Regions from separate parts of the Azospira sp. genome, predicted to be linked through region 1. Evidence: predicted binding sites of a transcription regulator. Region 1 holds the regulator's gene; the other holds the start of a gene.

Region 1 (15,886 bases):
CCGATCACCGGGCAGTGGTGCTGGTGCTTCAGTTCCCACAGGCGCTTGCGACGGGAGCCGGCGCTGGGGACGGGAGCCGCCGCAGCCGGTTCCGGCAGGGCGGCCTCGCCCAGTTCCGGCAAATTGACGGGTTCATGTTTCTGCTTGAAGGGAATCATGGTGGCACCTCCTCGCCCCTCGGAAGAATGGAGCGGAATGACGGGATTCAGGACAGGCCGGAGTCGTTTTCGCCCTCACGGCCTGAACGGCATATCGCAAATAATAACAACTCTCATTTGCATTGCAATAGCACCAAAGAACTAGTCGCATCCCCGGGGCATCTCCCGGCATGGCCTGATCCGACGCCGGAGCCCGCCAGTTCTTGCATTGCAGCATCCGTCAGAAACCTGTCGCAAAACTGACGTACGCGAATAATTGACACGAGAATCATTCTTACTTAGATTGTTATTAAGCCGCGCCAAAGCGGTATCCCAAAAACATCCGCCTATTACCGCTCAGGAGCCTAGTCATGCCTTCCATCCGCCTTTCCTTCGCCCGTACCCTGGTAGCCCTCGCTGCTGCCTGGTCCTTCTCCGCCAATGCCGTGGAATACCCCATCGGCACGCCCCAGCAGCGCTACGGCATGGAGATTTCCGCCGTCTATCTGCAGGCGGTGAACATGGAGCCGGACGGCATGATGCGCAAGGCCGAGGAATCCGACATCCACATCGAGGCCGACATCCGGGCCCTGGCCAACAACCCCAACGGCTTCGAGGAAGGCCACTGGATTCCCTACCTGGTGGTGAAGTACGAAGTCTCCAAGATCGGCTCCGACCAGAAGACCTCCGGCGAATTCATGGCCATGGTGGCCAACGACGGCCCCCACTACGGCGACAACATCAAGCTCTTCGGCCCGGGCAAGTACAAGGTGAAGTACACCATCCTGCCGCCCACCGAAAACAAGCACGCCCATTTCGGCCGCCACACCGACCGTCTCACCGGCGTGCGCCCCTGGTTCAAGCCCTTCGAAGTGGAAAATGAATTCACCTTCGTCGGCATCGGCAAAAAAGGCGGGTACTAAGCCATGGCTGCCACCACCAACCTCCTTCGGCCGCGCCCCCTGGCGCTGCTGACGGCGGCCCTGATCGCCGGCAGCGCGCCGGCCTTCGCCGCCCCCCAGGCCGCCGGCAACCAGGCTGAACTGCTGAAGCTGCTGGAAAAGATGAACGAGCGCCTGGAGAAGCTGGAAAAGCGCAACGCGGAACTGGAAAAGCAGGCCCAGGCCGCCCCGGCGACGAAAGCCTCCCCGGCCCTGGAACAGCGCATCAAGACCCTGGAAGAGCAGAACGCCCGCATCACCAAGGGTCTGGACAGCGACGACATCAGCCAGTACGAGCCGGAAATCACCGCCCGCCTGAAGGCCGTGGAATTCCAGTCCCTCGACATGCTCAAGGCCGCCCGCACGGTGGAATCCCTGGACGGCATCACCGCCGGCATCAGCCTCACCACCGTGGCCCAGCGGCCGTCCGGCGTGCCCAGCGGCGACAGCAACGGCAACAGCCAGCTCAACTACCGGGGCGACGTCTTCGTCACCCTGCCTCTGGCCAATATCGGCGATACCGAGAGTCACATCTTTGCCCAGTTCCGCCTCGGCCAGGGCCAGGGCCTCAACGGCATGAGTTCCTACGCCAAGCCCAACGCCAGCGCCTTCCGCGTGCAAAGCGGCAATCCGGATGACTCCGTGGCCGTGTTGGGCCAGGCCTGGTACCAGGCCACCATTCCCCTGCCCTTCGGCGGCTACAAGCCCCGCTCCCGGGAAAAGCTGGAGATCAACTTCGGCAAGATGGACCCCTTCGTCTTCTTCGACCAGAACGCGGCCGCCAACGACGAAACCCGCCAGTTCCTCAACACCGTCTTCGTGCATAACCCGCTGCTGGATGCGGGCGGCGACATCGGGGTGGACGCCAACGGCTTCTCCCCCGGCTTCCGCGTCTCCTACTACAACGAGACCCAGAAGCCCGAGACCTGGCGCTTCTCCCTCGGCGTCTTCGGTGCCGGCGCCAACGGCTCCACCTACACCCGCTCCTTCAGCTCGCCCATGGTCATCGCCCAGATGGAGACCCAGCGCAAGTTCTTCGGCGGCCTCACCGGCAACTACCGGGCCTACTACTGGCGCAACGGTCAGGCAGTGTCCTTCGCCGGCATCCAGGAATCCCATTCCGGCCTGGGCGTTTCCGCCGACCAGCGCATCGGCGATGCGGTCACGGTGTTCGGCCGCTACGGCCAGCAGATCTCCGGCAACGTGCGTTTCGACAAGGCCCTCACCCTGGGCGCCGAACTGGGCGGTTCCTACTGGGATCGGGGCGGCGACTCCCTCGGCCTGGCCTTCGGCCTGCTGCGCACCAGCAAGGAGTTTTCCGGCGAATCGTCCTTCGTGGACGCGGACGGCGACGGCATTCCGGACTACAACTTCAACGCCAGCGGCGCCGAGCGCGTGGCCGAAGTCTATTACCGCTACCGCATCAACAAGCAGTTCGAGCTGTCTCCCGACCTGCAATACCTGGGACGGCCCGGCGGCGACGCCACGGCCAAGGCCATCAAGGTGCTCGGCATGCGTGCCCAGCTGACCTTCTAAGGAGCCGCCATGCGCCTGTCTTCCCTCGTGGTACCCGCCCTGCTGCTGTGCGCCGCCCTGTTCGTCGGGCCGGCGCCGGCCGCGGCAGCGGAGCTGCCTTCCTTCCAGATCGTGGCCAAGGATGGAAAGCTCATCCCGAACCGCCTGGAAGTGCCGGCCGGGACCAAGTTCAAGATCATCTTCCGCAACGAGGGCCCCGGCCCGGAGGAGTTCGAGAGCACCCAGCCCCGCATGGAGAAGGTGCTGGCCCCCGGGGCCAGTTCCTTCGTCGTGGTGCAGCCGCTGCAACCGGGCACCTACCGCATCTTCGGCGAGTTCCATCCGGATACCGCCGAATGCCTGCTGATCGCCAAGTAAGAGGACAACCATGCTCAATGCCCTGATTGTCGTCTGGCGCGAAAGCCTGGAAGCAATGCTGGTGGTCGGCGTGCTGCTGGCCTGGATCGCCCGCCAGGAGGACGCCTCCCGCCTGCGCCGCACCCTGTGGAGCGGCGTCGGCGGTGGCACCCTGCTGGCCCTGGCCCTGGCCTTTCTCGCCTACGGCGCCCAGACCTGGCTCGACGGCGAGTCCCTGGAACTGTTCCAGATCGGCATGCTGCTGCTGGCCTGTGTGCTGATGACCCAGATGGTGATGTGGATGCGCCGCCACGGCGCCTCCATGAAACGGGAGCTGGAAGCCGGCGCCAGCCGCGCCGCGGAAACCGGCGGCCGCCTCGGTGTGGCCCTGGTGGCGGCCCTGGCCATCGGCCGGGAGGGCATGGAGACCGTGGTCTTCCTCTACGGCATGGCGGCGGAGCGCCAGGGCAGCGAGCTGCTTGGCCTCTACGGCATGGCCGCCCTGGGCTTTGTCATCGCCGGCCTCACCGCCTGGGCCGTGGCCCGGGGCGCCCGCTTCTTCTCCTATCGCACCGTCTTCCGCGTCAGCGAGGTGGTGCTGCTGGTGACGGCCGGCTCCCTCCTCGGCGCCGCCGTGGATCGCCTGATCGGCATGGACTGGCTGCCCACCCTGATGGACCTGGTGTGGGACACCTCCGCCGTCCTCGACGACGGCAGCGGCCTCGGCCAGGTGCTGTCCACCTTCGCCGGCTACCGGGCCCAGCCCACCGCCATGCTGCTGCTGGCCTATGCCCTGTACTGGGGCTACGTCGCCCTGCGGCTGCGCTCCTTCACTCCCAACCCATCATCCGTGCGAGCCGATTCATGCCAGCCCACAGCAGCACCTTGAAGCGTCCCCTGCCCGCCGCTGCCGCAACGCAGCGGCGGGGTCCCATCGCCGGCCTGCTGCAGGCCTGCGGCCGGGGCATGCAGAAACATGGAGCCACCATCCGCGCCATCCAGTGGGCGGTGGTGGTTTTCTATTTCGGACTGGTCATCACCCCCGCCTTCCTGCCCCTGCCGCCGGAAGGCTCCAGCATCTTGGACAACCTCACCCTCTTCGCCCAGTTCCTCTTCTGGGGCATCTGGTGGCCCTTCGTCATGGTTTCCATGCTGTTCATGGGCCGCCTCTGGTGCGGCGTCTTCTGCCCCGAGGGCACCCTCACCGAATGGGTCAGCTGGCGCGGCCTCAACCTGCCCATCCCGCGCTGGCTCAAGTGGGGCGGCTGGCCCTTCGTCGCCTTCGTGTGCACCACCGTCTTCGGCCAGCTGGTCAGCGTCTATGAATACCCCAAGGCCGCCCTGCTGGTGCTGGGCGGCTCTTCCGTCGCCGCCGTGGCGGTGGGCCTGCTCTACGGCAAGGGCAAGCGGGTGTGGTGCCGCCACCTGTGTCCCGCCTCCGGCGTCTTTTCCCTCCTGGCCAAGGTCGCCCCGGTGCACTTCCGGGTGGACCGGGCCGCCTGGGATACGGCCACAGCGCCGGCCCAGCCCGTCAATTGCGCTCCTCTGGTGGACATCCGGCGCATGACCGGGGCCTCCGACTGCCATGCCTGTGGCCGCTGCGCCGGCCACCGGGAGGCGGTACAGCTGTCGCCCCGCCGCCCCGATGCGGAAATCCTCGCCAGCAAGGCGGAACAGATCCACACCGGCGAGGCCATGACCCTGCTCTTCGGCGTCCTCGGCATCGCCACCGCCGCCTTCCAGTGGACCGTCAGCCCCTGGTTCGTGGCCCTGAAGACCGCCGCCGCCAACTGGCTCATCGACCACGACTCCTTCCTCCTGCTGCAGGACAACGCCCCCTGGTGGCTGCTCACCCACTACCCGGAGGTGGGCGACGTGTTCACCTGGCTCGACGGCCTGTGCATCCTGGCCTACATCCTGGGCGGCGGCTGCGCCATTGCCCTGGCCCTGCTCGGCGTCGTTGCCCTGGCCAGCCGCATCGTCGCCAGCCCCCAGCTGCCCTGGCGGCGCCTGGCCCTGGGCCTGGTGCCCCTGGCCGGGGCCAACGTCTTCCTAGGGCTTTCCATGCTCACCCTGAGCCAGCTCAAGGGCGAACGGGTGATCCTGCCCTGGGTGCCGGATGCCCGCATCGCCATCCTCGCCCTGGGCATCGGCTTCGCCCTGTGGCTGGGGCTGCGCCTGGTGCTGCAGACCACCCCGGCCTGGGGTCGGCGCGTGGCGGCCTTCTCCATCTATACCCTGGCCCCGGCCTTGATCGGCGCGGTCTGGTACGTGGTCTTCTTCGTCTGGTAGGCGCCCCGGACCCGGCCGCCCTGACCGCCTAAAAAGGCGCTCCCTTACTGGCTCCCAGCCCTCCTCCCGGACGGCTGGGATTTCGTGCTGGTGGCCTCGCCTGCAATCTCAACTGTCAAACTCAAATGAGATAAGTTATCATTAGCGCCATTGCCGCTCCGCTTCCTCACATTCCGGCGGCCACCTTTCGGGGTCTTCCATGCTGCGTTCCGTCCTTGCCGCCTCCCTGGTACTCCTTCTCGGGCTGACCCTGGGCCCCCTGGAGCGCAACCCTGCCCAGACCGCCGCAGCGCACCCCGCTCCCCGGCACTGAAGCCCCGCCTCCCAGCCACCCACCCCAGGCAGCCGATGGAAACCTCCGCAGAAAGCACCCGTCCTTCCCCCCTGGCCGACAACGAAGCAGCGGCCGCCGCCCCCGCCGGCCTGGTGGTGGCCCTGGTAGGCCACCCCAACGTCGGCAAGTCCGTCCTCTTCCACCGCCTCACCGGCACCTACGTCAATGTGTCCAACTATCCGGGCACCACGGTGGAAGTCTCCCGGGCCACCCTGAAAATCCACAAAGAACAGCAGGTGCTGGACACCCCGGGGGTACTCTCCCTGCCCTCCCGCAGCGACGACGAGCGGGCCACCCTGCGGGCCCTGCTGCAGGAGAACCTGAACTGCCTGGTACAGGTGGGCGACGCCAAGAACCTGCGCCGCACCCTGACCCTCACCGCCCTGCTGGCGGACCTGGGGGTGCCCATGGTGCTGATGCTGAACATGGCCGACGAGGCCGAACAGCGGGGCATCGGCGTCGATGACAAGCTGCTGGCCGAAGCCCTGGGCATTCCCGTCATCAGCGGTGTCGCCACCCGCAACGAAGGCGTCGGCGCCCTGGAGGCCGCCCTCGCCAAGGCGGCCCGGCCCGAGCCCCTGCTCTGCTACGACGACGCCGTGGAAAGCGCCATCGGCCGCCTCGCCGCCCAGTTCGCCAGCGACGTCCCCCATGCCCACCTCTCTGCCCGGGGCCTGGCCATCCTCTACCTGGGCCACGACCCGGAACTGGAAGCCTGGCTCGACCAGCACTTCCCCAAGACCGCCGCCCTGCTCGCCGCCCTGCGCCTGAACCTGGAAGGGGAATTCACCGGCCAGCCCCTGGCCGCCCTCCTTTCCGGCGAACGGGGCCGGGCCGCCGAGGCCCTCACCCGCACCGTGGCCCGGGAAGGAAAGAAGCCGGCCAGCGGCAAACCCCTCACCGCCGGCCAGCTGGCGGTGCATCCGGTGTGGGGCTGGCCCATCCTGCTGGGCGTGCTGTTCCTGCTCTATGAGTTCGTCGGCGTCTTCGGTGCCAGTACCCTGGTGGGCCTGTTCGAGGAGGACTTCTTCGGCGGCGTCCTCAATCCGGCCTTCACCGAGCTGGTGCAGAACCACGTCTCCATCCCCTGGATCGTCGAGCTGCTGGTGGGCGAGTACGGCCTGTGGACCATGGGCATGACCTACGCCCTGGCCCTCATCCTGCCCATCGTCACCACCTTCTTCTTCGCCTTCGGCATCCTCGAGGATTCGGGCTACCTGCCGCGCCTGACGGTCATCGCCAACCGCACCTTCGCCGCCATCGGCCTCAACGGCAAGGCCGTGCTGCCCATGGTGCTGGGCCTGGGCTGCGTCACCATGGCTACCCTCACCACCCGCATCCTGGCCACGCCGCGGGAGCGTCTCATCACCACCTTCCTGCTGGCCCTGGCCATCCCCTGTTCGGCCCAGCTGGGCGTGGTGCTGGGCCTCCTCGGCGGCGTTTCCTTCGGCGCCCTGCTGACCTGGGCCGTGTGCATCCTGGTGGTGCTGCTCAGTTCCGGCTGGCTCGCCTCCCGCCTCATCCCGGGCAAGCGCATCCCCCTCATGACCGAGCTGCCGCCCCTGCGCTGGCCGGTGCTGGGCAATGTGCTGAAGAAGACCGGCGGCCGCCTGAAGTGGTATCTGGTGGAGGTGATTCCCCTCTTCCTCATCGGCACCTTCCTCATGTTCGCCCTGGACAAGATCGGCGCCCTGCCGGCCATCATCGAGGCCGGCGAGCCCCTGGTCTCCGGCTGGCTGGGCCTGCCCAAGGAGGCCAGCGCCGCCTTCGTCATGGGCTTCCTGCGGCGTGACTTCGGCGCCACCGGCCTGTTCGCCATGACCGAGCACCTCTCGGCCATCCAGGCCGTGGTCGGCATGGTCACCATCACCCTGTTCGTGCCCTGCATCGCCAGCGTCATGATGATCGTCAAGGAACAGGGCCTGAAGGTGGCCGTGGTGCTGCTGGCCCTGATCATTCCCACCGCCTTCCTCATCGGCGGCATCCTCAACCACCTGCTGAGACTGTTCGCATGAGCCCCGCCACCCACGAAGCCCTGCGCCTCACCGGCATCCCCGAAGGCACCCGGGCCAACCTGGCCCACTTCGATGCGGACATCCCCGCAGTGTTGGCCGAACAGCTCCACGCCTACGGCCTGGTGCCGCCCCACGCCATCCAGGTACTGCGCCAGCAGCCCCTCACCGTGGTCCTCTGCGAACAGGTGGAACTGGCCCTGGAACACGAGATCGCCCATCGCATCTGGGTGGAGGCGACGCCGGCCTGAGCGCTCGGCCGCCCCACAAAACAAAAGCCGCCGCCCGGCAACGGGCAGGCGGCTTTTTCATGCCGGAACCGGGAGAGTTACAGGGCGTCGAAGCCCGCATCCTCCACCGCTTCCCGCAGGCGGGCCTCGCCCACCTGGGCCGGATCGTAGGTGACGGTGGCCTGGCCCGGCTCCAGCAGCACTTCGGCCTTTTCCACCCCGGGCAGCTTGGACAGCACGCCGGTAAGGGAGGCCACACATTTCTGGCAGCTCATGCCGCCGACGGGGATGGTTGTTGTTGCCATGGAATCCTCACTTAAAAAACTTGGCCACAGAGGGCACAGAGAACACAGAGTTTAAAACCATCGGCGCCTTCCAGGCCGGTGGTCGACGCAGAACCCACATCAACAACGACAAAGAACCCTCTGTGAACTCTGTGTCCTCTGTGGCTAACGCCCCTATTTCGGCAACCAGCGCCGCAGCAGAAGGGAATTGCTCACCACCGACACCGAACTCAAGGCCATGGCGGCGCCGGCCACCACCGGGTTGAGCAGGCCGAAGGCGGCCAGGGGAATGCCCAGCACGTTGTAGATGAAGGCGAAGAACAGGTTCTGGCGGATCTTCGACAGGGTGGCCCGGGAAAGCGCAATGGCGTGGGCCACACCCATGAGGTCGCTTTTCACCAGGGTCAGGTCGGCGGCCTCCACCGCGGCGTCGGAACCGGCGCCCATGGCGAAGCTGACGTCGGCTGCCGCCAGGGCCGGGGCGTCGTTGATGCCGTCGCCGGCCATGGCCACCAGACGGCCGCCCTGTTTCAGTTTTTGCACCGCCGCTGCCTTGTCGCCGGGCAATACTTCGGCCTCGAAACGGGCGATACCGGCCTGGGCGGCAATGGCCGCCGCCGTGGCCCGGTTGTCTCCGGTGAGCATCACCACTTCCACGCCCAAGGCCAGCAGCCGCGCCACCGCAGCCTTGGAACTTTCCCGCAGGGGGTCGGCGATGGCGATCAGGCCCAGGGCCACGCTGCCATCGGCCTGCTGTTCGGCCAGCACCACCACCGTCTTTCCCTGTCCCTGCAAGGCAGCAAGGACGCCATTCTCCACCATGGCACCCCGCTCCGCCGCCCAGGACGGGCTGCCCAGCAGCAGGGCCCGGGAGGAAACCGTCCCTTCCACCCCGTGGCCGGCCACGGCGGCAAAGCCGCTCACCGCCTGCATCGCCAGGCCCCGGGCTTTCTGTTCGGCCAGCACGGCCCGGGCCAGGGGATGTTCCGAGCCCTGCTCCAGGGCTGCCGCCAGGGCCAGCACCTCGTCTTCGCTGGCGCCCAGGGCGACGATGTCGGTCACCGCCGGTTCGCCCCGGGTCAGGGTGCCGGTCTTGTCCACCGCCAGCACTTTCAATTTTTCCGCCCGCTCCAGGGCTTCCGCATTCTTCACCAGGATGCCGGCGGCGGCGCCCCGGCCGGTGCCCACCATGATGGCGGTGGGCGTGGCCAGGCCCAGGGCGCAGGGGCAGGCGATGACCAGCACCGCCACCGCATTGACCAGGGCGGTGGTGAAATCGCCCCCCAGCCACCACCACAGACCGAAGGTGACCAGGGCGATGGCGCAGACCACCGGCACGAAAATGGCAGAGATTTTGTCGGCCAGCCGCTGCACCGGGGCCTTGGAGCCCTGGGCCTCGGCCACCAGGCGGATGATGCCGGCCAGCAGGGTGTGTTCGCCGACGCCGGTAGCACGGCAGCGCAGCATGCCCTGGCCGTTGCTGGTGGCGGCGAAGACGGCGTCGCCCGCCTGCTTGCCGACGGGCATGGACTCGCCGGTGAGCATGGCTTCATTGACGCTGGAAGCGCCCTCGATCACCTCTCCGTCCACCGGCACCGCTTCGCCGGGGCGGACGATGAAGACGTCGCCGGGAATGAGCAGGGCCACGTCCAGCTCCACCAGTTCACCATGGCGTTCGACCCGGGCGGTCTTGGGCTGCAGGCGCACCAGTGCTTCCAGGGCGGCGGTGGTCTTGGCCTTGGCCCGGGCCTCCAGCAGCTTGCCCAGCAGCACCAGGGTGATGACGGCGGCGGAGGCTTCGAAATAGACGTGCTGGTGCTCCAGCCCGAAGAGGGTCACCACCAGGGAAAAGACGTAGGCCATGGTGGTGCCCAGGGCCACCAGCACGTCCATGTTGGCGCCACCGCCGCGCAGGGCCTTGTAGGCGCCGTCGTAGAAGCGCCAGCCGATCCAGAACTGCACCGGGGTGGCCAGCAGCAGTTGCAGCCAGCGAGGCAGCAGATCGCTGTGGCCATGTTCCGGCGCCGGGCCGAACATGGTGACCATCTGGGCCACCAGGGGCAGGGTGAGCAGGGCGGCGATGAAGAAGCGGCGCTTCTCGGCGGCGTAGAGGGCGGCCTTGCGGGCCTTTTCCTCTTCCCGGGTGGTGTCGCTGGCCACCCGGGCGCCGAAGCCGGCTTTTTCCACGGCACTGATCAGCCGGGCCGTATCCACCAGACCCGGCACGTAGCGGATACGGGCCCGCTCGGCGGCCAGGTTCACCGCACCTTCGACGCCGGGCAGACGGTTCAGCACCTTCTCGATGCGGGCCGCGCAGGCGGCGCAGGTCATGCCGGTAAGTTCCAGTTCCACCGTGGCCGGCGGCACGGAAAAACCGGCCTTCTCGATGGCCTCCACCACCCGCTGGGGCGTGGTTTCCTCGCTGTTCAAGGCGACGCTGGCCCGCTCCGCCGCCAGATTGACGCTGGCTTCCACGCCGGGCAGGCGGTTCAGCACTTTCTCGATGCGGGCCGAACAGGCGGCGCAGGTCATGCCGGCAATGGGCAGGTCGAGGCGGGAGGAAGAAGGAGCGGCAGGGGACTGGGACACGGGCAACTCGGCAAGAAACATTAGCAATGGCTAATTATGGGCGCAGGCGCCCTTAGCCGCCAGTAACAGAGGGGCTCAAACCCCATGGTTACAGACCGCCGGCACGGCCAGGGGTTTCTTCGTTGCGCGGGGATGGACGCAGCCCTCCTCCCCGCCCGCTCATGCCGGGGATCAGGCCGGCTGCGCTGGCAGACGGCCTGCCGCCTATTTCACCAGCAGGACGGGCACCGTGGTTTCATGCACCACCCGGGTGGCCACCGAGCCCATGACGGCCCCGGCGATGGCGCTCCAGCCGTGGCTGCCGAGCAGCACCAGGTCGGCCCCCAGTTCAGCGGCCTGATGGGCGATGACGGCCCCCGGCTGGCCCACGTGGATGTGCCGCTGGTAGGCCACCCCGGCGGCCTTGAGCTTGGCCTCGGCCGCCTCCAGGCGTTCCACGCTGTCCTCCCGGTAGTAGCGCTCCAGGGTTTCGTGGCCCAGGTGGCGCTGCACCCGGCCGTCGGGAATGGGCGGATGCACGTAGAGCAGGTGCACCGTCGGCACTTCCCGGTACCAGGAGAGGCGGGAAATCAGGTGATCCACGGCCCGCAGGGAACAAGCGGAACCATCGACCGCCAGCAGGAAATTCAGCATCGTCTGCTCCTCAGCATTTCTAGATGTTATGGGCCAGGCGCCAGGCACCCAGCAGGCCCCACAGGCCGAAGCCGAGCACGCTCAGCCCGGCGATGCCGCGCACCCAGGGGCGCCGCACGAAATCCTTCAGCCGCGCCGCCAGGAGGCCGGCCAGCAGCAGGTTGGGCAGGGTGCCCAGGCCGAAGGCCAGCATCACCGCGCCGCCCCGGGCGGCGCTGCCGCTCACCAGGGCGGTGGTCAGCACACTGTATACCAGACCGCAGGGCAGCCAGCCCCACAGCAAGCCCAGGGGAAAGGCCTGGGCCGGGCTGCGGGCGGGCAGAAAACGTTTGGAAAAGGGCTGCAGACGGCGCCACAGGCCCTGGCCTGCCCGCTCGGTCCACGCCAGGGCCTGGGTGGCGCCAAGCAGATAAAGGCCCAGGGCCACCAGCATCAGGTTGGCCAGCACGTAGAGCACCAGGCGCAGGGACCATTGCTCTCCCAGGTGGGCGCCGGCCGCGCCGACGGCCCCCGCCAGGAGGCCGGCCAGGCCATAGCTGGCGATACGCCCCAGGTTGTAGGCCAGATGCAGGGACCAGCGGCTGCCTCCGGCCTGCCCCAGAGAGAGGGCGCCGACGATGCCGCCGCACATGCCGATGCAGTGGGTGCCGCCGAGAAAGCCGACGAGGAGGACGGAAAGCAGGGTGGGCAGGAAGGAGTCAGCCACGTGGGAGCGCCGTGCGGAAAGTGAAAAAGGCCATGGCCAAAATTATACCGGGCACTGGGGTTTCCCCCAGCGCCCGGCTTTTCCCCCCTGAGGCTTGCCTCAAGTTAAACGCGGTATCCCGTAGCCCGGTCAGATGACCTTGCTGTAACGGGTGCGCTGCCGATCGGCGCGCAGATATTTGTCGAACACCATGGAGATGGCCCGCACCAGGAGACGTCCCGGGGGCAGCACGGTGATCCATTTGTCGTCCACCTTCACCAGCCCGCCCCGCTCCAGTTCCTTCAGGTCCTCCAGTTCGGCGGCGAAGTACTTCTTGAAGTCGATCAGGTGGGCGATTTCGATGGACTCGGTGGAGATTTCGAAATGGCACATCAGGGCCTGGATGATGGAACGGCGCAGCAGGTCGTCGGCGGTCAGCTCGATGCCCCGCAGCACCGGCAGCACGCCGGCGTCCAGGCGGTCGTAGTACTCGTCCAGGGTGCGGTAGTTCTGGCTGTAGGTGGGCCCCACCTTGGCGATGGAGGAAATGCCGAAGGACAGCATGTCGCAGTCCGCATGGGTGGAGTAGCCCTGGAAATTGCGGTGCAGCCGGCCCTGGCGCTGGGCCACGGCCAGCTCGTCGTCCGGCTTGGCGAAGTGGTCCATGCCGATGAAGACGTAGCCGGCATCGGTCAGCTTCTTGATGGCCAGGGAGAGCAGCTGCAGGCGCGTGTCGGCGTTGGGCAGGTCGCTCTCGTTGATGCGCCGCTGGGGCTTGAAGAGGCCCGGCAGGTGGGCATAGTTGTAGATGGAGAGACGCTCCGGGTCCATGGCCAGGACCCGCTCCAGGGTGCGGTTGAAGCCCATCACCGTCTGGTGGGGCAGGCCGTAGATGAGGTCCACGCTGATGGACTTGAAGCCGCTCTTGCGCGCCTGGTCCATCACCGTGAAGGTTTCTTCCTCGGTCTGGATGCGATTGATGGCCTGCTGCACCCGCTCGTCGAAATCCTGGACGCCCAGGCTCATGCGGTTGAAGCCCAGCTCGCCGAGCAGGGCCACGGTGGGCCGGTCCACCTTGCGCGGATCCACTTCGATGGAAATCTCGGCCCCATCCACCAGCTTGAAATGGCGGTGGGTGAGGTCCATCAGCTGGTGCATTTCCTCATGGGAGAGGAAGGTGGGCGTGCCGCCGCCCCAGTGCAGCTGGGAGACTTCCCGATCCCCGTCCAGCAGGTACTCGGCCTGCAGGGCCATCTCCTTGCCCAGGTACTTGATGTACTTGGCGCTGCGGCCGTGATCCTTGGTGATGATCTTGTTACAGGCGCAGTAGTAGCAGATGGTGTTACAGAAGGGGATGTGGAAGTATAATGACAGCGGTCGGCTGATACCGCCGATGTTGCGTTTGCCCAACCACAGCTTCAGGGCCTCGGCATCGAAGGCTTCGACAAAACGGTCAGCCGTCGGATAGGACGTGTAGCGCGGTCCATTGACGTCGAAGCGGCGGATGATCTGGGGATCGAAAACCAGGTTGTTGGCGGTAAATGTCATTGAAAAACAGTCGTTGCAGAACCACACATTAGGTGCGGCTTATTATCGTGGTGCAGGAACTGGGGCACGTTGACCTGGATCAAAGGCTTCCAAAGGGCCTTCCGGCGCAGGTTACCACCATCCGAACGCCCTTGGCCCAGCGAGGAACAGCATGCCGTTGAAGAAGACCAGCGCCCAAGAAATTACCCTGTCGGTCATCAAGACCGCCTGCTCGAACTGTAACCTGCAAGAACTGTGTCTTCCCTACGGTCTCAACGAGACCGAGATGTCCAAGCTGGACGAACTGGTCAGCACCCGCCGCAAGATCAAGCGCGGCGACCACCTGTACCGGGCCGGGGAGGCCTTCGAATCCATCTACGCCATCCGCGCCGGTTTCTTCAAGACCGACGTGCTGCTGGAAGACGGCCGCGACCAGGTCACCGGCTTCCAGATGGCCGGCGAGCTGCTGGGCCTGGACGGCATCAGCACCGAACACCATTCCTGTAACGCGGTGGCCCTGGAAGACAGCGAAGTCTGCATCATCCCCTTCCCCCGCCTGGAAGGCCTGTCCCGGGAGATCGTGGCCCTGCAGCACCACTTCCACAAGGTGATGAGCCGGGAGATCGTGCGCGACCACGGGGTCATGATGCTGCTCGGCACCATGCGGGCGGAAGAACGGCTGGCCGCCTTCCTCCTCAATCTCTCCCAGCGCTTCACCGCCCGCGGCTATTCCCACGCCGAGTTCTACCTGCGCATGACCCGGGAAGAAATCGGCAGCTACCTGGGCCTCAAGCTGGAAACCGTTTCCCGCGCCTTCTCCCGCTTCCAGGAAGAAGGTCTGATCGCCGTGCAGCAAAAGCACATCCGCATCCTGGACATCCCGGGCCTGAAAAAGCTGATGACCCACCAGTCGGCCTGATCCCGGGCAAGCGTCAAACAAAAAAGCGGCTCCGCGGAGCCGCTTTTTTTATTGCCCGGATTATTGCCCGGGCTTAGTCCAGGAGTGCCGGCAGTCCTACTGTTCCCCTTCCGGAAACACCGCCCCCCGCCGTGCCGCCATGCTGCGGCCGACGGCGGCCGCCTGCTCGGGGGACAGCAGGCGCCGCCCCAGGGGCAGCAGCTCCCGGGTTTCCAGATCGATGTGTCCCAGATAAAGCTCGGCCAGCCCTTCCACCATGGCCGCCGGCAGGGCCTCGCTGCATTCCCCCGGCTGGGCCGCGACGATGGCCTGCAGGCGGGCCAGCACCTCGTCCCGGGCCCGGTCCATGCGCCGGTGATCGGCCAGGATGCGCTCGATGAGGGCCTCCACCTGAGCCGCCACCGCCGCTTCCCGGGCCACCGCCTGGCTCGCCCGCAGGGCGGGAAAGAGGTCATCCTCCTCGTCCGCATGGTGATGGGGAGCGGCCACGGAGAAATAGCGCAGCACGCCCTGGGCCGCCTCCCGGGCAGCCTGGTCGGCACCGTGCCGGGGCAGGTGCTGCACCAGGCGACGCAGGGTCTCGATCTGGGCCTGGATGCGACCGTGACAGGCATCCAGCATTTCCAGGGGTTCGTCGAAACTGGGGGCGGCGGCGCCCAACAGGCTGTGGCTCATGCAATTCCTTTCACAGACCGGCGAAGAAGCCGGCGGGATGACGCGTCAGGGCAACGGAAACGATATAGGCGAAACACGACAGGGCCATGACGAAAAAGATGCCCCGCACCGCCTTGCTGCGCCCCCGCTTGAGGGCCACGCTGCCACAGCCGATGTAGGCCAGCAGGGCCAGCACCTTGGCCGTCAGCCAGCCCTGGACGAAGGGATACTGGCCGGAGAGAAAGGCCAGGGCCAGGGCGCTGCCGAGCAGCAGGGTATCCACCACATGGGGCGCCACCCGCGGCAGGCGCCCCTGCAGTCGAGGCGACTCCTGCAGCATCCAGAATCCGCGCAGGAGGAATCCGAGGCCGGAGAGGACGACGCAGGTGATGTGCAGATGCTTGAGGGCCAGGTACATGGGATGGCTCCGCGATCCGTCAGCCGGGCTGGCCGTCGGGCCGGGGCCGCAGGTACATGGCGCCGTGGCGCCGCACCCACAGGGCGAACACCAGCAGCCAGGCCAGGCTGGCCAGCCACTGCAGGTTGAAGGGGCCGGACAGGGGCAGGAACTCGCCGGCGATGCGCAGCAGGGGCACGCTCTGGAACAGCCAGAACAGGGGCCAGGTGGTCTGATCCCCGGCGTTGATGGGCCGGCCCGAATGCCCCAGGGTGACCCGGGTGACCATGCCCAGCAGCATGGAAACAAAATAGCCGATGCTGATGGCGTGCAGGGGCGCCAGGCCGCCGAAGCTGCCGCCCAGCGCCAGGGCCAGCCCC
Region 2 (15,886 bases), 230 kb from region 1:
CGGCCCCCAGGCCCCAGGCCGGGATGACGAAGAAGTGTTCCTGCAGGATGCTGGAGACGGAGTGGGCCAGGGTCAGCACCGGTGCCATGGCCGGGGATACGGGCGTCACCTGGCTGGCGCCGACCCCGGCGGCGGTGGCGCCGATGAGGACGATCTTGTCCTGGTACTTGGCGGCGGGAATCTTGCCGGACAGCACGTCGTAGAAGGAATCCACCGCAAAGGCGGGCTTGCCCTCCCGGTCCTTGTAGAAGAAGGTCAGCATGCGGCTGGCCGGGTCGGTCGGGATGCGCAGCTTGCCCAGGCGCACCGACTCCCCCAGGGTCGCCTGGATGTCGGCGGGCCCGAGATTGAGGCTGCGGGCGGCGATCAGCAGGGACAGGGAGGGATAGAACTGGTCGTAGTAGCTGAGCACCAGGGGTTCGCTGCGGATGCCGCCGTCCACGTCCACGGAGGCGTTGAGATGGCCGATGGCGGCGGCCTTCTCGCCGATGCCCGGCACCGGCAGCTGCACCGCGTTGGTGGGCAGGGCAAAGCCGCTGCCGGCATTGACCCGGGTCAGCTGGTTGCGGCTGACGAACTCCGGCAGGGGCTGGTCCGGCCGCCCCAGGGGATCGCCCAGCTGGAACAGCATGGGCAGCAGCACCGTGTCGGTGGCGCCGTAGCTCTGGGCCAGGCGGCGGTCCGTGTTGAGGGCGGCCTCGGCCTCCTGCAGGATGCCGGCGGCCTCCGCCGGCATGGCGCCCTGGCGGGAGAGTTCCAGCAGCCGGGTGATGTAGGCGTAGCCCGGATCGATCTGGGGCTCGGAGAACAGCACCGTGTTGCCGATGACCTTGGCCTTGGCCCCCACCAGGAGGTCGGTGAGGCGGGCATGGACGTCCCGGGACCAGGGCCAGCGGCCGATGTTGGCGATGCTCTGGTCGTCGATGGCGATCACCGCCACCCGCTCGGACGGGGTCCGGCTGGAGGCGGCCACGCCCATGTCGTAGGCCTTGCGCTCCAGGCTCTGGATCAACTCCCCATTGGCGGCGGCCAGCATGGCCAGGGACAGGGCCAGGCCGAGGAACCAGTCGGTCTTCCAGAATCCGGCTTTGCGCATGGCGCAGGGCCTCCAATGCCAAATTGATTAGTTGTCTTCTTCTATGGCCTGCCGGAACGGCCCAATGCTGGCTCCCTCCGACTCCCTCGTGCCGCAACCCTATTATTCAGCGGCGTATTCTGCATTCTTACAGTGCCGCCTTAACTCAGTCAAATGGGATTCTCGCCGAGAAAGCCGGCGCCGGGCGCGCCATAATTCACGCTCCCCGGCGGGCGAGAAACAAACGGGCGTTTTCAGCCGCCGAACGGCAGTTCCAGGCCCAGCCCCCGGGCCCGGGCCTGGGCCAGCACCAGGGAGGCCAGCACCAGATCCTGCACCGCCAATCCCTGGGATTCGAACAGGGTGATCTGCTCGGGCGAACTGCGCCCGGCACGGCGGCCGACGATGACATCCCCCAGTTCCACCAGCTGACGGGCGGAAAGGCGGCCCTTCTCCAGCAGGGGCACCAGGTCGCCGGCCTCCTTCAGGGCCGTATCCACCGTATCCACCGCCACCAGGTCGCAACGGCGCACGGCGGCTTCGGACAGTTCCTGGCGGATCAGGGCATTGGAACCAGCGGCATTGATGTGCACGCCCGGCACCAGCCAGTCGGCATCGAACAGGGGGGCGGCGGCCGTGGTGATGGTGCCGATCACATCGGAGCCGCGCACCGTCGCTTCCGCATCGGCGGCAGGGACGATCTCGACCCCGGGCAGGCGCTGGCCCATCTCGGCACAGAAGGCTTCCAGCTTGTCCCGCTTGCGCCCATAAACCTTGACCCGGCGCAGCGGCAGGGCGGTGCAGATGGCTTCAACATGGCCCCGGGCCTGCCAGCCGCTGCCGAAGACGCCGGCCACTTCGGAATCGGGCCGCGCCAGCCATTTGGCGGCGGTGCCCGAGGCGGCGCCGGTGCGCATCATGCCCAGGTAATCGGCGGCCACCACGGCCTGCAGCACACCGCTGGCGGCGTCGAAGAGGAAGACGTTGAAGCGGTTGCCGCTGCGGTTGCTGGTATAGGCCTTGTAGCCCAGGATGCCCAGCCCGGGCAGGCCGCCGTGCAGCAGGTGCAGGGCTGTCTGGGGCAGGCGGGTGCGGGCCCGGGGCGTGTCCTGGGCGGCCAGGGCGCCCTCCCGGGACAGTTCGCGGTGGGCGGTTTCCACGGCCTCCAGGGCCATGGGCATGGTCAGCACCGACTGGACGTCGGCTTCGCTCAGATACAGGGCCATTCTTACTCCACGGTAATATCGACGGGGGCCGGGCGCCGGGCCTGCAGCACCTTGCCGGCCAGCACCACCAGCACGGCGGCGAGGAGGCCGACGGCCTTGGGCAGCCAGGCCGGCGTGCCGGTCAGCCAGGGCGCCAGGCCGGGATCGGCGGCGATCATTTCGCCGGCGACGAAGCCGAGCAGGGCGGCGCCCAGGGTCACCACCACCGGCCAGCGCTCCATCAGCTTGAGGATCAGCTGGCTGGACCAGACGATCAGGGGAATGCTCACGGCCAGGCCGAAGAGCAGCAGGAACAGGCTGCCGTGGGAGGCGCCGGCAACGCCGATGACGTTGTCCAGGCTCATGACGAAGTCGGCGACGATGATGGTCTTCACCGCGCCCCACAGGTGGTCGGCGGCGTTGATGTCGTGGCCGTCGTCGTCCTCCGGCAGCAGCAGCTTGATGCCGATCCACAGCAGCAGCAGACCGCCCACCAGCTTGAGCCAGGGCAGGTTCATCACCAGGGCGGCGAAGGTGGTCAGCACCACACGCAGGCTGACGGCGCCGGCGACGCCCCAGAAGATGCCTTTCTTGCGCTGCTCGGGGGAAAGGTTGCGACAGGCCAGGGCGATGACCACGGCGTTGTCGCCGGAGAGCACCACGTCGATGGCGATGATCTGGGCCACCGCCAGCCAGAAAACGGGAGAAGTGAGGTCGAGTTCCATGGGGCCGGATTGTACCGTGGCCGGGCCCTGGCCCGGCATTTCCCGGACAGGCGGGGTCTGCGATGACAGAGCATGGGGCCGCTCAGGCAGGAAGGACGGGCATTTCCGGCATGGCATCGCCAGCAGCGGCGCCCCGCCTGCCTCCCAGGGCATGCCCCAAAAGAAAAAGGCGGGCCAGAAGGCCCGCCTTGGCATTGCGCCGGGAACGCTGCTTACTTCAGCAGGCCCTTGAGCAGACGGCCCATTTCGGAGGGGTTGCGGGTCACGGTGAAGCCGCACTCTTCCATGATGGCGAGCTTGGCATCAGCGGTGTCGGCACCACCGGAAATCAGGGCGCCAGCATGGCCCATGCGCTTGCCCGCGGGGGCAGTCACACCGGCGATGAAGCCGACGATGGGCTTCTTCATGTTGGCCTTGCACCACATGGCGGCTTCGGCTTCATCGGGACCGCCGATTTCGCCGATCATGATGACGGCGTCGGTATCCGGATCGTCATTGAACATCTTCATGACGTCGATGTGCTTCAGACCGTTGATGGGGTCGCCACCGATACCCACGGCGGAAGACTGGCCCAGACCGATTTCGGTCAGCTGGGCAACGGCTTCGTAGGTCAGGGTGCCGGAGCGGGAAACCACGCCGATGCGACCCTTCTTGTGGATGTGACCGGGCATGATGCCGATCTTGATTTCATCGGGGGTGATCAGGCCGGGGCAGTTGGGGCCCAGCAGCAGGGTCTTCTTGCCGCCCTTGGCTTCCTTTTCCTTCATCTTGTTGCGCACTTCCAGCATGTCCCGCACGGGGATGCCTTCGGTGATGCAGATGGCCAGGTCCAGGTCGGCTTCAACGGCTTCCCAGATGGCGGCAGCAGCGCCGGCGGGCGGCACGTAGATGACGGAAACGGTGGCGCCGGTGTCCTTGGCAGCTTCCTTGACGGTGGCGTAGATGGGGATGTCGAAGATCTTCTCGCCAGCCTTCTTGGGGTTCACGCCGGCAACGAAGCAGTTCTTGCCGTTGGCGTATTCCTGGCACTTTTCCGTATGGAACTGGCCGGTCTTGCCGGTGATGCCCTGGGTGATGACCTTGGTGTCTTTGTTGATCAGGATGGACATTCAATAACTCCTTACTTGACCGCGTCGACGATCTTCTGGGCCGCTTCGGCCATGGTATCGGCGGAAATGATCGGCAGACCGGAATCCTTCAGGATCTGCTTGCCCAGGTCCTCGTTGGTGCCCTTCATGCGGACCACCAGCGGCACGGACAGGTTCACTTCCTTGGCCGCGGTCACCACGCCGGTGGCGATGGTGTCACACTTCATGATGCCGCCGAAGATGTTGACCAGGATGCCCTTGACCTTGGGGTTCTTGAGCATGATCTTGAAGGCTTCGGTGACCTTCTCGGTGGTGGCACCGCCGCCCACGTCCAGGAAGTTGGCCGGCTCGGCGCCGAACAGCTTGATGGTGTCCATGGTGGCCATGGCCAGACCAGCACCGTTCACCAGACAGCCGATGTTGCCGTCCAGGGAGATGTAGGCCAGGTCGAACTTGGAGGCTTCGATTTCGTCGGCGTCTTCTTCATCCAGATCGCGGTATTCAACGATTTCGGGATGACGGAAGAGGGCGTTGGAGTCGAAATTGAACTTGGCGTCCAGAGCCTTGATGTTGCCGTTGCCTTCCAGGATCAGCGGGTTGATTTCCGCCAGGGAAGCATCGGTTTCCATGTAGCACTGGTACAGCTTCTTGATCTCGGCCTGGGCCTTGGCCACGGAGTCGGCGGGAACGCCGATGCCCTGGGCCAGGTTCAGGGTTTGCTGGTCGGTGATGCCGACCAGGGGATCAACGAATTCCTTGAGGATCTTCTCGGGGGTGGCGTGGGCCACTTCCTCGATGTCCATACCGCCTTCGGAGGAGGCCATGACGGCGACCTTCTGGGTAGCGCGGTCGGTCAGGACAGCCAGGTAGTATTCCTTCTTGATGTCGGCGCCTTCTTCAATCAGCAGGCGGCGGACCTTCTGGCCTTCCGGGCCGGTCTGGTGGGTCACCAGTTGCATGCCCAGAATCTGGGTGGCGTATTGGCGCACTTCATCCAGGGACTTGGCAACCTTCACGCCACCGCCCTTGCCGCGGCCACCAGCGTGAATCTGGGCCTTCACGACCCACACCTTGCCGCCCAGTTCCTCGGCGACCTTGACAGCTTCGTCGACGGAGAAGGCAGGCTTGCCGCGCGGCGTCGTCACGCCGAACTTTCTCAGGATCTCCTTACCCTGATATTCATGAATTTTCATGCGCTTTCCTTGCTTGGTTGAAGTTGCGAGCAAAAGGCAGGAGTGTCTCCCCTACCCCATTTTCTGGTCACGGTACCAGCGCGGGTAATAGCGCTGGACCGCTTCCGAAGTGGATTCGAGGGCATGGCAGCGGTCAAGCTGATAAGGCTTGTGACCATGGTCCTCGTTGTCTTTCATTTCACTGGCAAAGGTCTGGATCGCCGCCGTCGGCAGCACCATGACCAGCTCGGTCAGATGGGAGCAGCCTTTGACATCGCCAAAACGCTCCTTGACCGCCCTGCGGAAGCCGTGAAACAGATTCAAGCCTACCAACCTGTTGTAATCCGCGTTGATACGGTCGCATTGTCCCACATAGGGCATGCCGTCCGTCCGGGTCTCCGCCGCGAGAATGTTGAATTCCCGATCGATGGTGACCCGTACCCACATATCGTGCACCGGTTCTCCTGCTGGCCGCAGCCCGGAGGAAAGGGGGTAATCATGATCCTTGACGTCGGTCAGACGCGCCTCCACGTCCCACAGACCATCCTCGCGCTTGAAGCCATACAACTGGATGCTGCGGACGTGCAGGCGCTGGCGGGCAACAGGGGCAGGGGAAAGTGGCATGGGGAGGCCGGATTCTTTATGCAACGGATTACAGCAGCGGAGCGCTATCTTATTGTTAGTCCGCCAATATTAACACAAGAAAAAAGGCGCCCCGCTGTTTTGCATTCATAATTATGGATACAAATCCCGGGCCCGCAGCGCCTCCATTTGATCCAGATTAAGCGCCTCCCGCCGCGCCGCCCCCAGAATCCCGGACAGCATTATTACAACGACAAAAAGTCGGGGAGAAAACCATGCACCGGGAGTCCGCCGCCGCCCTGGAAGGGGAACGCATCGCCCGCGCCAGCCGGGACGAAATCGCCGCCCTGCAGCTCAAGCGCCTGCAACAGACCCTGCGCCACGCCTACGAGAAGGTGCCCCATACCCGGGCCAAGTTCGACGCCCACGGCGTCCATCCGGACGACCTGAAGACCCTGGCGGACCTGGCCAGGTTCCCCTTCACCGGCAAACAGGACCTGCGGGACAACTACCCCTACGGCCTCTTCGCCGTGCCCATGCGCGACATCGTGCGGGTGCACGCCTCCAGCGGCACCACCGGCAAGCCCACCGTGGTCGGCTACACCGCCGGCGACATCGACCGCTGGGCCGACATCATGGCCCGGGCCCTGCGCGCCGCCGGCGCCGGACCGGAGGACATCGTCCATGTGGCCCACGGCTACGGCCTGTTCACCGGCGGCCTCGGCGTCCATTACGGCGTCGAGCGCCTGGGCGCCACGGCGGTGCCCGTTTCCGGCGGCCAGACCGAGCGCCAGGTGCAGCTCATCGCCGACTTCAAGCCCACGGTGCTGGTGGTGACGCCCTCCTACGCCCTCAACCTGGCCGACGAATGCGAGCACCAGGGCTTCGACCTGGCCGGCTCCAGCCTGCGCATCGGACTCTTCGGCGCCGAGCCCTGGGGCGAAAGCATGCGGGCGGAGATCGAGCGCCGCTTCGGCATCGCCGCCATGGACCTCTACGGCCTGTCGGAAGTGATGGGCCCCGGCGTCGCCAGCGAATGCATCGAATCCCGGGACGGCCCCACCATCTGGGAAGACCACTTCTACCCGGAGATCATCGACCCCAACACCGGCGAAGTCCTGCCCGACGGCGCCCACGGCGAACTGGTGTTCACCTCCCTGACCAAGGAGGGCATGCCGGTGGTGCGCTACCGCACCCGGGACCTGACCACCCTGCTGCCGCCCACGGCCCGCAGCTTCCGCCGCATCGGCAAGATCACCGGCCGTTCCGACGACATGCTGATCATCCGCGGCGTCAACGTCTTCCCCAGCCAGATCGAGGAATTCGTGCTCAAGCAGGCCGAGCTGTCGCCCCATTACCAGCTGGAGGTGTGGCGTGAAGGCCATTTGGACAAGCTGGACATCCGGGTGGAACTGAAACCCGAGTTCGCCAATGCGGGCACCCACGTCTCCGAGCAGGCGGCGCGGGAGCTGCAGCATCACATCAAGTCCTACATCGGCATTTCCACCCGGGTGCGGGTGGAGGCGGTGGGCAGCATCGAACGGGCCGTCGGCGGCAAGGCCCGGCGGGTGGTGGACAAGCGCCCGCAATAGCGGCATCGCCTGGAATGCAGGCAGGACGCCGCTGCCAGCCGTGCCTTGCCTGACAACGAGACGGGACGCGCCTTTTCAGGCAGGACCGGCGAAGCGCCCTATTCCCGGGTTGCCGCCAGCACCCGCCACAGCAGGCCGCCCAGCAGCACCGCCGCCAGCACCAGGCTGGCGGTGGATGCGGCCCAGTAGCCGGCCACGCCCATGGCCGGGCTGCCGTAGGCCAGCCACCAGCCGCCCCCCAGGCCGACACCCCAGAAGCAGAGGGTATGGATCAGCATGGGCAGGAAGGTGATCTTGCAGCCCCGCAGGGAAAAGCCCGCCACCGTCTGGATCGCGTCGAACAGCTGGTAGGCCGCCAGATAACCCACCAGGCCGACGGCCACCGCGGCCACCCGGCCATCCCCCGTGGCGGCCCCCACCAGGGGGCCGGCGCCCCACCACAGCAAGCCCCCGAACAACAGCGACAGACCGGTGGCCAGGACCATGCCGGCGCCGACCGCCCGCTCCATGCCGGCCTGATCCCGGGCCCCGGCCGCCCGCCCGACCCGGGCCAGGGTGGCGATGGCCACCGCCAGGGGCAGCATGTAGAGCAGGGCCGCCAGGTTGGCGACGATGCGGTGCCCCGCCACCACGGTGGCACCTTCCCGGGCGATGAAGAGGGCGATCAGGGTGAAGGCGCTGATTTCCACCAGGTTGGAAAAGCCCATGGGCAGGCCCAGGCGCAGCAGCTCCCGCAAGCGCGCCCACTGGGGCCGGTGCCAGCGCCCCAGCAGGGCCAGGGGCGCCAGGGCGGCCGAGCGCCGCAGATAAGCGAAACCGCAGAAAAAACCGACCCCGACGATGATCAGGGTGGACCAGCCGGTGCCCTCCACCCCCAGGGGCGGGCCACCCCAGCGCCCCTGGATCAGGCACCAGGAGAGGGGCAGGTGCAGGGCGGTGGTCGCCAGGCTGATCAGCATGAAGGGCCGGGAATGGCCGAGGGCATTGGCGAAGGCGAACAGGGTGCGGTACAGCAGCACCAGGGGCAGGCCCCAGGCCAGCAGGTCGAGGTAGGCCCGGGTCTTGGCCTCCACCGCCGGCTCCATGGTGGCCATGGCCAGCAGCGGGTCGGGGAAGCGCATCAGCAGGCAGGCCGGCACGGCCAGCACCAGGGCCACCCAGAAGGCCTGCTGCAGGGCGGCGGCGATTTCCCCGTGGCGCCCGGCGCCGTGCAGGTGGGCCACCACCGGCGCCACCGCCTGCAGCACGCCGGCGCAGGCCATGATGACGGCAATGTAGATGCCGCCGCCGATGGCCACCGCCGCCAGGTCGGCGGCACCGTAGTGGCCGAGCAGGGCCGTGTCGATCAGCATCAGGCCCATGGAGGCCAGCTGGGCCACCAGGATCGGCCAGGCGTGCCGGGCAATGTGGCGGATTTCCTCCCCCAGGCGGGGAGCGGCAGAAGCAGGAACGGAAGCGGTCATGGCGCCCGCAGTATATAAGGGAAGGCGGGCCGCCGACGGGGCGCCCCCTCCTCCTTCGTGGCAAATGCATTGAGCGGGGGGGAAAAATCCCGGAAAATGCGTGACTTGCCCCAGCCGTTAGGGAGGAGGGGGCCATGACAAGGACTATATAAAAATGACGGCAGCAAAGATCGGCCTCGACGCCATCGAAAATGCCAGCCGCGACGAAATCACCGCACTGCAGGTGGAACGTCTGCGCTGGACCCTGAAGCACGCCTACGACAACGTGCCCCACTACCGGGCCAAGTTCGACGCCCAGGGCGTGCATCCGGACGACTTCCACAGCCTGGACGACCTGCGCAAGTTCCCCTTCACCACCAAGCAGGACCTGCGGGACAACTACCCCTTCAAGATGTTCGCCACGCCCCGGGAAGAGGTGGTGCGGGTGCACGCCTCCAGCGGCACCACCGGCAAGCCCACCGTGGTCGGCTACACCCAGAAGGACATCGACACCTGGGCCCACCTCATGGCCCGCTCCATCTACGCCGCCGGCGGCCGCCGCGGCGACATCATCCACGTCGCCTACGGCTACGGCCTGTTCACCGGCGGCCTGGGCGCCCACTACGGGGCCGAGGCCCTGGGCTGCACGGTCATCCCCATGTCCGGCGGGCAGACGGAAAAGCAGGTGCAGCTGATCGCCGACTTCGCGCCGCGCATCATCATGTGCACGCCCTCCTACATGCTCAACATCGCCGACGAGTTCAAGCGCCAGGGCATGGATCCCCGGGGCACCTCCCTGCGCATCGGCATCCACGGCGCCGAGCCGTGGACCGACGGCATGCGCCAGGAAATCGAGAACCTGCTGGGCATCGACGCGGTGGACATCTACGGTCTTTCCGAAGTCATGGGCCCCGGCGTCGCCAACGAGTGCATCGAGTCCAAGGACGGCCCGGTGATCTGGGAAGACCACTTCTACCCGGAAATCATCGACCCCAACACCGGCGAAGTCCTGCCCGAGGGCCGCCAGGGCGAGCTGGTATTCACCTCCCTCTCCAAGGAGGCCCTGCCGGTGGTGCGCTACCGCACCCGGGACCTGACCCGCCTGCTGGCGCCCACCTCCCGCAGTTTCCGCCGCATCGGCAAGATCACCGGCCGCTCCGATGACATGCTGATTATTCGTGGCGTTAATGTGTTCCCCAGCCAGATCGAGGAATTGATCCTCAAACAGGCCAAGCTGTCCGGCCATTACCTGCTGGAAGTGGCGCGGGACGGCCATCTGGACAGCATCACCGTGAACGTGGAAATGAAGCCGGAGTTCGGCATCGCCACCGCCGCCGAGAAGGAATACGTGGCCCACGAGCTGCAGCACCACATCAAGTCCTACATCGGCATTTCCACCCAGGTGCGCATCGTCGAGGTCGGCGGCATCGAACGTTCCGTCGGCAAGGCCAAGCGGGTCATCGACAAACGCCCCCGCTGAGCCCCGCCCGGCGCCCCCCGGATCGCCCGCCAGGGCGCATCCGCAAGCCCTGGGCGGCAGATGGGCCTTGTCTCTGATATAAATCAGAAATAATTGACCGCTGCCGCCCCTATCCCCCATTATTCGAAGCTAAAAACGCCTTGAGGGAAGCTGCTCCATGAAAACCATTTTCCTTGTCGACGATTCGGCAACCATTCTGCTATCCATCTCCAACATCCTCGCCAAGGCAGGCTATGCTGTTGAAAAGGCTGGAAATGCGGAAGAGGGAATGAAGAAGTTCCAGGCCGGGGTGAAGGTGGACCTGCTCATCACCGACCTCAACATGCCCGGCATGAACGGCATCCAGTTCATCCGCGAAGTGCGCAAGCTGCCCAATTACAAGTTCATGCCCATCCTGTTCCTGACCACCGAGTCGCAGCAGGAAAAGCGGGCTGAAGCCAAGGCGGCAGGGGCCTCCGGCTGGATCGTCAAGCCGGCCACCGCCGACCAGCTCCTCAACACCATCAAACTGGTACTGCGCTAAGCCCATGGACTTCGGACTGTTGCTACGGCGGGCCTCCCTGGTATTCGCCATCGTCGCCATCGGAGCAGGCCTCATGGTCTACTTCCTGCACGACTGGTTCCATAGCGACTTCCTGAACTCCTTCGACGTTGCCCAGCCCCTGGGCGACGCCATCGGCACGGTGATCATCGTCGTCGTCGCCTACCTGGCCCAACGCCTGGTTTCCATCGTCTTCTACCGGGACATGATGTTCGGCCTGGCGCGCAACCAGGAGGTCTTCGCCAGCACCAACACCAACTACCAGGCCGTGGCCGAAGAGGTGGCGGAAGAACTGGCGGCCGTGCCGGCCTTCAACGAGGTGCTGCAGGGCCAGCTGCACAGCGTCATCCAGGCCACCGAAGAGGCGGCCTACCAGATCACGGAGCGGCTGCAGGCGGTGGACGGGGTGGTGACCCACCTCAACGAGTTCGTCAGCACCAGTTCCACCGAGTCGAGCCAGATGGTCAACGAGTCGGAAAGCCGCATCGCCGACAACCAGAAGCTCATCGTCGAGATGGGCCTCTACATCGAAAACCGCATCCAGGAAGCCCAGACCGACCAGCAACGGGTGGCCCAGGTGGTGGCCGAGGCCCGTTCCCTGGAATCCCTGACCAAGCTGATCAAGGGCATCGCCAGCCAGACCAACCTGCTGGCCCTCAACGCCGCCATCGAGGCGGCCCGGGCCGGCGAGGCGGGCCGCGGTTTTGCCGTGGTGGCCGACGAGGTGCGCAAGCTCTCCAGCGAAACCGAGGCGGCGGTAACCCAGATCAACCAGGGCATCGTCGGCGTCGCCAGCACCATCGAACAGCAATTCCAGGACAAGCTCTCCCACTCCAACCTGGACCGGGAGCGGGCCGCCCTGCAGCAGTTCGCCACCCAGCTCACCACCCTGGGCCATAGCTACGAGCAGGTCATGCAGCACCAGAGCACGGTGATCGCCACCGTCCAGAGCAGCAGCCAGGAACTGGCGGCCATGTTCATGGATGCGGTGGCCAGCGTGCAGTTCCAGGACGTCACCCGGCAGCAGATCGAAACCACCATCGAAGCCCTGTCCCGACTGCAGCAGCATGCCGCCACCCTGTCCGAACGCCTGCGCCAGGCAGAAAACCCCAATTTCCAGTACCAGCCTTTGTCCGAGCACCTGGACCAGCTGTACAGCCGCTATGTGATGAAACAGCAACGCACCACCCACAAGCAGGCCCTGCACCAGTCCGCCCCCGGCGGCGAGCCGGACCTGCCCCAGGTGGAGCTCTTCTAAGGGGGACTCGTGAGCACCGGCACCCATCGCGTCACCATCCTGGATGACCTGACCATCTACAACGCCCTGACCCAGAAGGCCGCCTTCATGGAAGCCCTGGGCCAGTGCCGCGACCTGGAAATCGACCTGTCCCACGTCGGCGAGGTCGATACCGCAGGCTTCCAGCTGCTCCTGCTGACCAAGCGGGAAGCCGCGCTGCAGAACAAGACCGCCCGCATCGTCGCCCACAGCCCCGCCGTGCGGGAATTGCTGGACTTCTTCAACATGGCCGCTTTCTTCGGCGACCCCCTGGTCATCCCGGCCCGGGAACAGGGCTGAGGAGGAATCATGGACGAACTGACCACCGTATTCGTCACCGAGAGCCGGGAACAGCTGGCCGCCATGGAGGAGGCCCTGCTGCAGCTGGAGGCCAATCCGGAAGACAGCGACCTGATCAACGCCGTGTTCCGCCCGGCCCACACCATCAAGGGCGGCGCCGGCGTCATCGAGTGCAACTTCATCGTCGCCTTCACCCACGTGGCGGAAAACGCCCTGGACAAGCTGCGCAACGGCGACATCAAGGTCAGCAGCGACCTGGTGGCCGTGCTCCTGGGCTGCTGCGACCACATCGGCAACCTGCTCTCCGTGCTGGAGGCCGGCGCCGCCGAACCCGACGAGGACCTGCGGGCCGAGGGCGATTCCCTGCTCTCCCGCCTGCAGCGCGACTGGCTCGACGCCAAGGAAGAGGCCCCGGCGGCCAGCGTGCAGCCCAACCGCCCCCCGGTGGAGAAGGTGGACGACGTCCAGGCTTCCGGCGGCGGCCTGGTGGAAACGGATTTCTGGCACATCTCCCTACGCTTCGGCGCCGGCGTCCTGCGCAACGGCATGGACCCCATTTCCTTCCTGCGCTACCTCTCCACCCTGGGCCAGATCGTGCACATCGAGACCATTCCCGATGCCATGCCCAGCGCCGAGGAGATGGACCCGGAAGCCTGCTACCTGGGCTTCGAGATCAAGTTCAAGAGCGACGCGGACAAGGCCGCCATCGAGGCCGTCTTCGACTTCGTGCGCGACGAATGCACCCTGCACATCCTGCCGCCCAATAGCAAGCTGGCGGACTACATCGCCCTGCTGCAGGCCCTGCCGGAAAACACCATGCGCCTGGGCGAGATCCTAGTGAAGATCGGCGCCCTGACCCAGGCCGAGCTGGACGACGGCCTCAAGCAGCAGCATGCGGTGCCGCCGGAGGAAGGCGGCGAGGAGGCCTCGCCGCCCCTACCCCTGGGTGAAATCCTCATCGAACAGAAGGTGGTGCAGCCCGAGCTGGTGGAAGCCGCCGTCATCAAGCAGAAACAGGTATCGGAGAAGAAGGCCGCCGAAGCGCGCCTGATCCGCATCCAGGCCGACAAGCTGGACCGCCTCATCGACCTGGTGGGGGAACTGGTGATCGCCGGGGCCAGCACCAACCTGCTGGCCAGCCGCGCCGGCCTGTCCGACCTCAACGAAGCTACCTCCCTGCTCAACCGGCTGGTGGAACAGATCCGCGATTCCGCCCTGCAGCTGCGCATGGTGCAGATCGGCGAAACCTTCAACCGCTTCCAGCGGGTGGTGCGGGACGTTTCCAAGGAGCTGGGCAAGGACATCGAGCTGACCATTGCCGGCGGCGAGACCGAACTGGACAAGTCCGTGGTCGAGAAAATCGGCGACCCCCTGATGCACCTGGTGCGCAACGCCATGGACCACGGCATCGAGTCCGCCGAGGTGCGCCAGGCCAAGGGCAAGTCGCCCCGGGGCCGGCTCTCCCTCAACGCCTACCACGACTCCGGCAGCATCGTCATCGACGTGGCCGACGACGGCGGCGGCCTCAACCGGGACAAGATACTCAAGAAGGCCGTGGAAAAGGGCCTGGTCCAGGCCGGCGTCCATCTTTCCGACCAGGAAATCGCCAACCTCATTTTCGAACCCGGCTTCTCCACGGTGGACAAGGTCTCCAACCTCTCCGGCCGCGGCGTCGGCATGGACGTGGTCAAGCGCAACATCCAGGGCCTGCGGGGCCGGGTCGAGGTGCATTCCGAGGAAGGCCATGGCACCCGCTTCTCCATCCGCCTGCCCCTGACCCTGGCCATCATCGACGGCTTCCTGGTGGGGGCCGACCGGGCCTCCTACGTCATTCCCCTGGACATGGTGGTGGAATGCCTGGAGCTTCAGGCCCACGCCACCAGCAGCGGCGAGCGCAACTATCTCAACCTGCGGGGCGAGGTGCTGCCCTTCATCCGTCTGCGGGACCTCTTCGAAATTCCCGGCGAGCCGCCCAAGCGGGAGAACGTGGTGGTGGTCAAGGCAGCCGGCCAGAAGGCGGGGATCGTGGTCGATACCCTGCTGGGCGAATTCCAGACCGTCATCAAGCCCCTCGGCCAACTGTTCCGCCACCTGCGCGGCATCGGCGGCTCCACCATCCTGGGCAGCGGCGACGTGGCCCTGATCCTGGACGTCCAGGCCCTGGCCCAGATCGCCATCGGCAGGGAAGAGCGCAGCCTGGCCGCCCCGTCGTCCGTCAATACACCCCGCATCAGCCAAGTTTAATAATTTCAGGAGAATCAGATGATCGCCAACTTGCGTATCGGCACCCGTCTCGGTATTGCCTTTGCCATCCTCGTCCTGCTCCTCACCGGGGTGGCCGTGCTCTCCGTCACCAAGGCCAACGCCATCAACGACGAGCTCAACGTCATCGTCAAGGACCGCTTCCCCAAGGTGGTCAAGGCCAACGTGATCATCGACATCCTCAATGCCAACGCCCGCGTGGTGCGCAACATGCTGCTGCTGACCAAGGCCGATGACATCAAGCGCGAGGCCGACCGCCTGCCCGACATGAGCAAGCGCATGAGCGAAGAGCTCGACGCCATCTCCAAGATGCCCATGAATGACGAGGAAAAGGCCGTCCTGGCAGAAATCAATGCCGCCCGCGGCCCCTACCGGGACCACCTGGTCAAGGTCATCAAGCTGGCCAATGACGGCGCCCGGGAAGAAGGCACCGCCCTCCTGCTGGGCGACATGCGCAAGTCCTTCAACGACTACATCAAGACCCTGGAAAAGCTGATCGAGCTGGAAACCAAGTCCATGGAGGCTACCGGCAAGTCCGCCGACGAACTGGTGGTGGCCACCCGCAACCAGATCATCACCGTGGGCATCATTGCCGGCCTGCTGGCCATCGTCCTCGGCGTCTTCATCACCCGCAGCATCACCACCCCGCTAAACCAGGCCGTGGGCGTCGCCAACAAGCTCTCCGAAGGCGACCTGACCGTGCGCATCGACGCCTCCAGCAAGGATGAAACCGGCCAGCTGCTCGCCGCCATGCAGGCCATGGTGGCCAAGCTGGCCCAGATCATCGGCGAAGTGCGGGGCGCTGCCGACAACCTCTCCTCCGCTTCCGAGCAGGTGTCCGCCACGGCCCAGTCCCTCTCCCAGTCTTCCAGCGAACAGGCTGCTTCCGTGGAAGAAATCACCTCCACCCTGGAAGAGTCCACCGCCTCCATCAACCAGAACACCGAGAACGCCAAGGTCACCGACAACATGGCCGCCAAGGCCGCCAATGAAGCCAACGAAGGCGGCACGGCGGTGAAGGACACGGTGGTGGCCATGAAGCAGATCGCCGGCAAGATCGGCATCATCGACGACATCGCCTACCAGACCAACCTGCTGGCCCTCAACGCTGCCATCGAGGCCGCCCGGGCCGGCGAGCACGGCAAG

What was found. Region 1 encodes FNR, which switches genes on or off when oxygen is low (the NO sensors DNR and NnrR bind a similar motif). Its sites were predicted from a motif close to TTGANCTAGNTCAA; they were not measured.
Region 2: paaK (phenylacetate--CoA ligase PaaK) is a predicted target of FNR. The motif match lies at 6,037-6,050, and genes of this name have one in related genera.

What each region holds. Positions count from the first base shown of each region.
Region 1 is NZ_JAOTRW010000004.1:124,013-139,898, forward strand. It holds gene OEL49_RS06440 (DUF2325 domain-containing protein) at 1-158, opposite strand, end outside; gene OEL49_RS06445 (iron transporter) at 509-1,060, shown strand; gene OEL49_RS06450 (carbohydrate porin) at 1,064-2,614, shown strand; gene OEL49_RS06455 (cupredoxin domain-containing protein) at 2,624-2,971, shown strand; gene OEL49_RS06460 (FTR1 family iron permease) at 2,982-3,839, shown strand; gene OEL49_RS06465 (4Fe-4S binding protein) at 3,815-5,242, shown strand; gene feoB (ferrous iron transport protein B) at 5,591-7,591, shown strand; gene OEL49_RS06475 (ferrous iron transport protein A) at 7,588-7,839, shown strand; gene OEL49_RS06480 (heavy-metal-associated domain-containing protein) at 7,917-8,123, opposite strand; gene OEL49_RS06485 (heavy metal translocating P-type ATPase) at 8,277-10,712, opposite strand; gene OEL49_RS06490 (universal stress protein) at 10,896-11,324, opposite strand; gene OEL49_RS06495 (sulfite exporter TauE/SafE family protein) at 11,344-12,030, opposite strand; gene hemN (oxygen-independent coproporphyrinogen III oxidase) at 12,160-13,557, opposite strand; gene fnr (fumarate/nitrate reduction transcriptional regulator Fnr) at 13,709-14,455, shown strand; gene OEL49_RS06510 (hemerythrin domain-containing protein) at 14,552-15,130, opposite strand; gene OEL49_RS06515 (SirB2 family protein) at 15,141-15,527, opposite strand; gene OEL49_RS06520 (NnrS family protein) at 15,547-15,886, opposite strand, start outside.
Region 2 is NZ_JAOTRW010000004.1:357,555-373,440, forward strand. It holds gene OEL49_RS07580 (CHASE2 domain-containing serine/threonine-protein kinase) at 1-1,096, opposite strand, end outside; gene OEL49_RS07585 (ornithine cyclodeaminase family protein) at 1,330-2,301, opposite strand; gene OEL49_RS07590 (TerC family protein) at 2,304-3,005, opposite strand; gene sucD (succinate--CoA ligase subunit alpha) at 3,218-4,114, opposite strand; gene sucC (ADP-forming succinate--CoA ligase subunit beta) at 4,126-5,286, opposite strand; gene OEL49_RS07605 (DUF2889 domain-containing protein) at 5,338-5,889, opposite strand; gene paaK (phenylacetate--CoA ligase PaaK) at 6,123-7,439, shown strand; gene OEL49_RS07615 (MATE family efflux transporter) at 7,538-8,902, opposite strand; gene paaK (phenylacetate--CoA ligase PaaK) at 9,057-10,361, shown strand; gene OEL49_RS07625 (response regulator) at 10,519-10,884, shown strand; gene OEL49_RS07630 (methyl-accepting chemotaxis protein) at 10,889-12,160, shown strand; gene OEL49_RS07635 (STAS domain-containing protein) at 12,170-12,478, shown strand; gene OEL49_RS07640 (chemotaxis protein CheA) at 12,488-14,722, shown strand; gene OEL49_RS07645 (methyl-accepting chemotaxis protein) at 14,741-15,886, shown strand, end outside.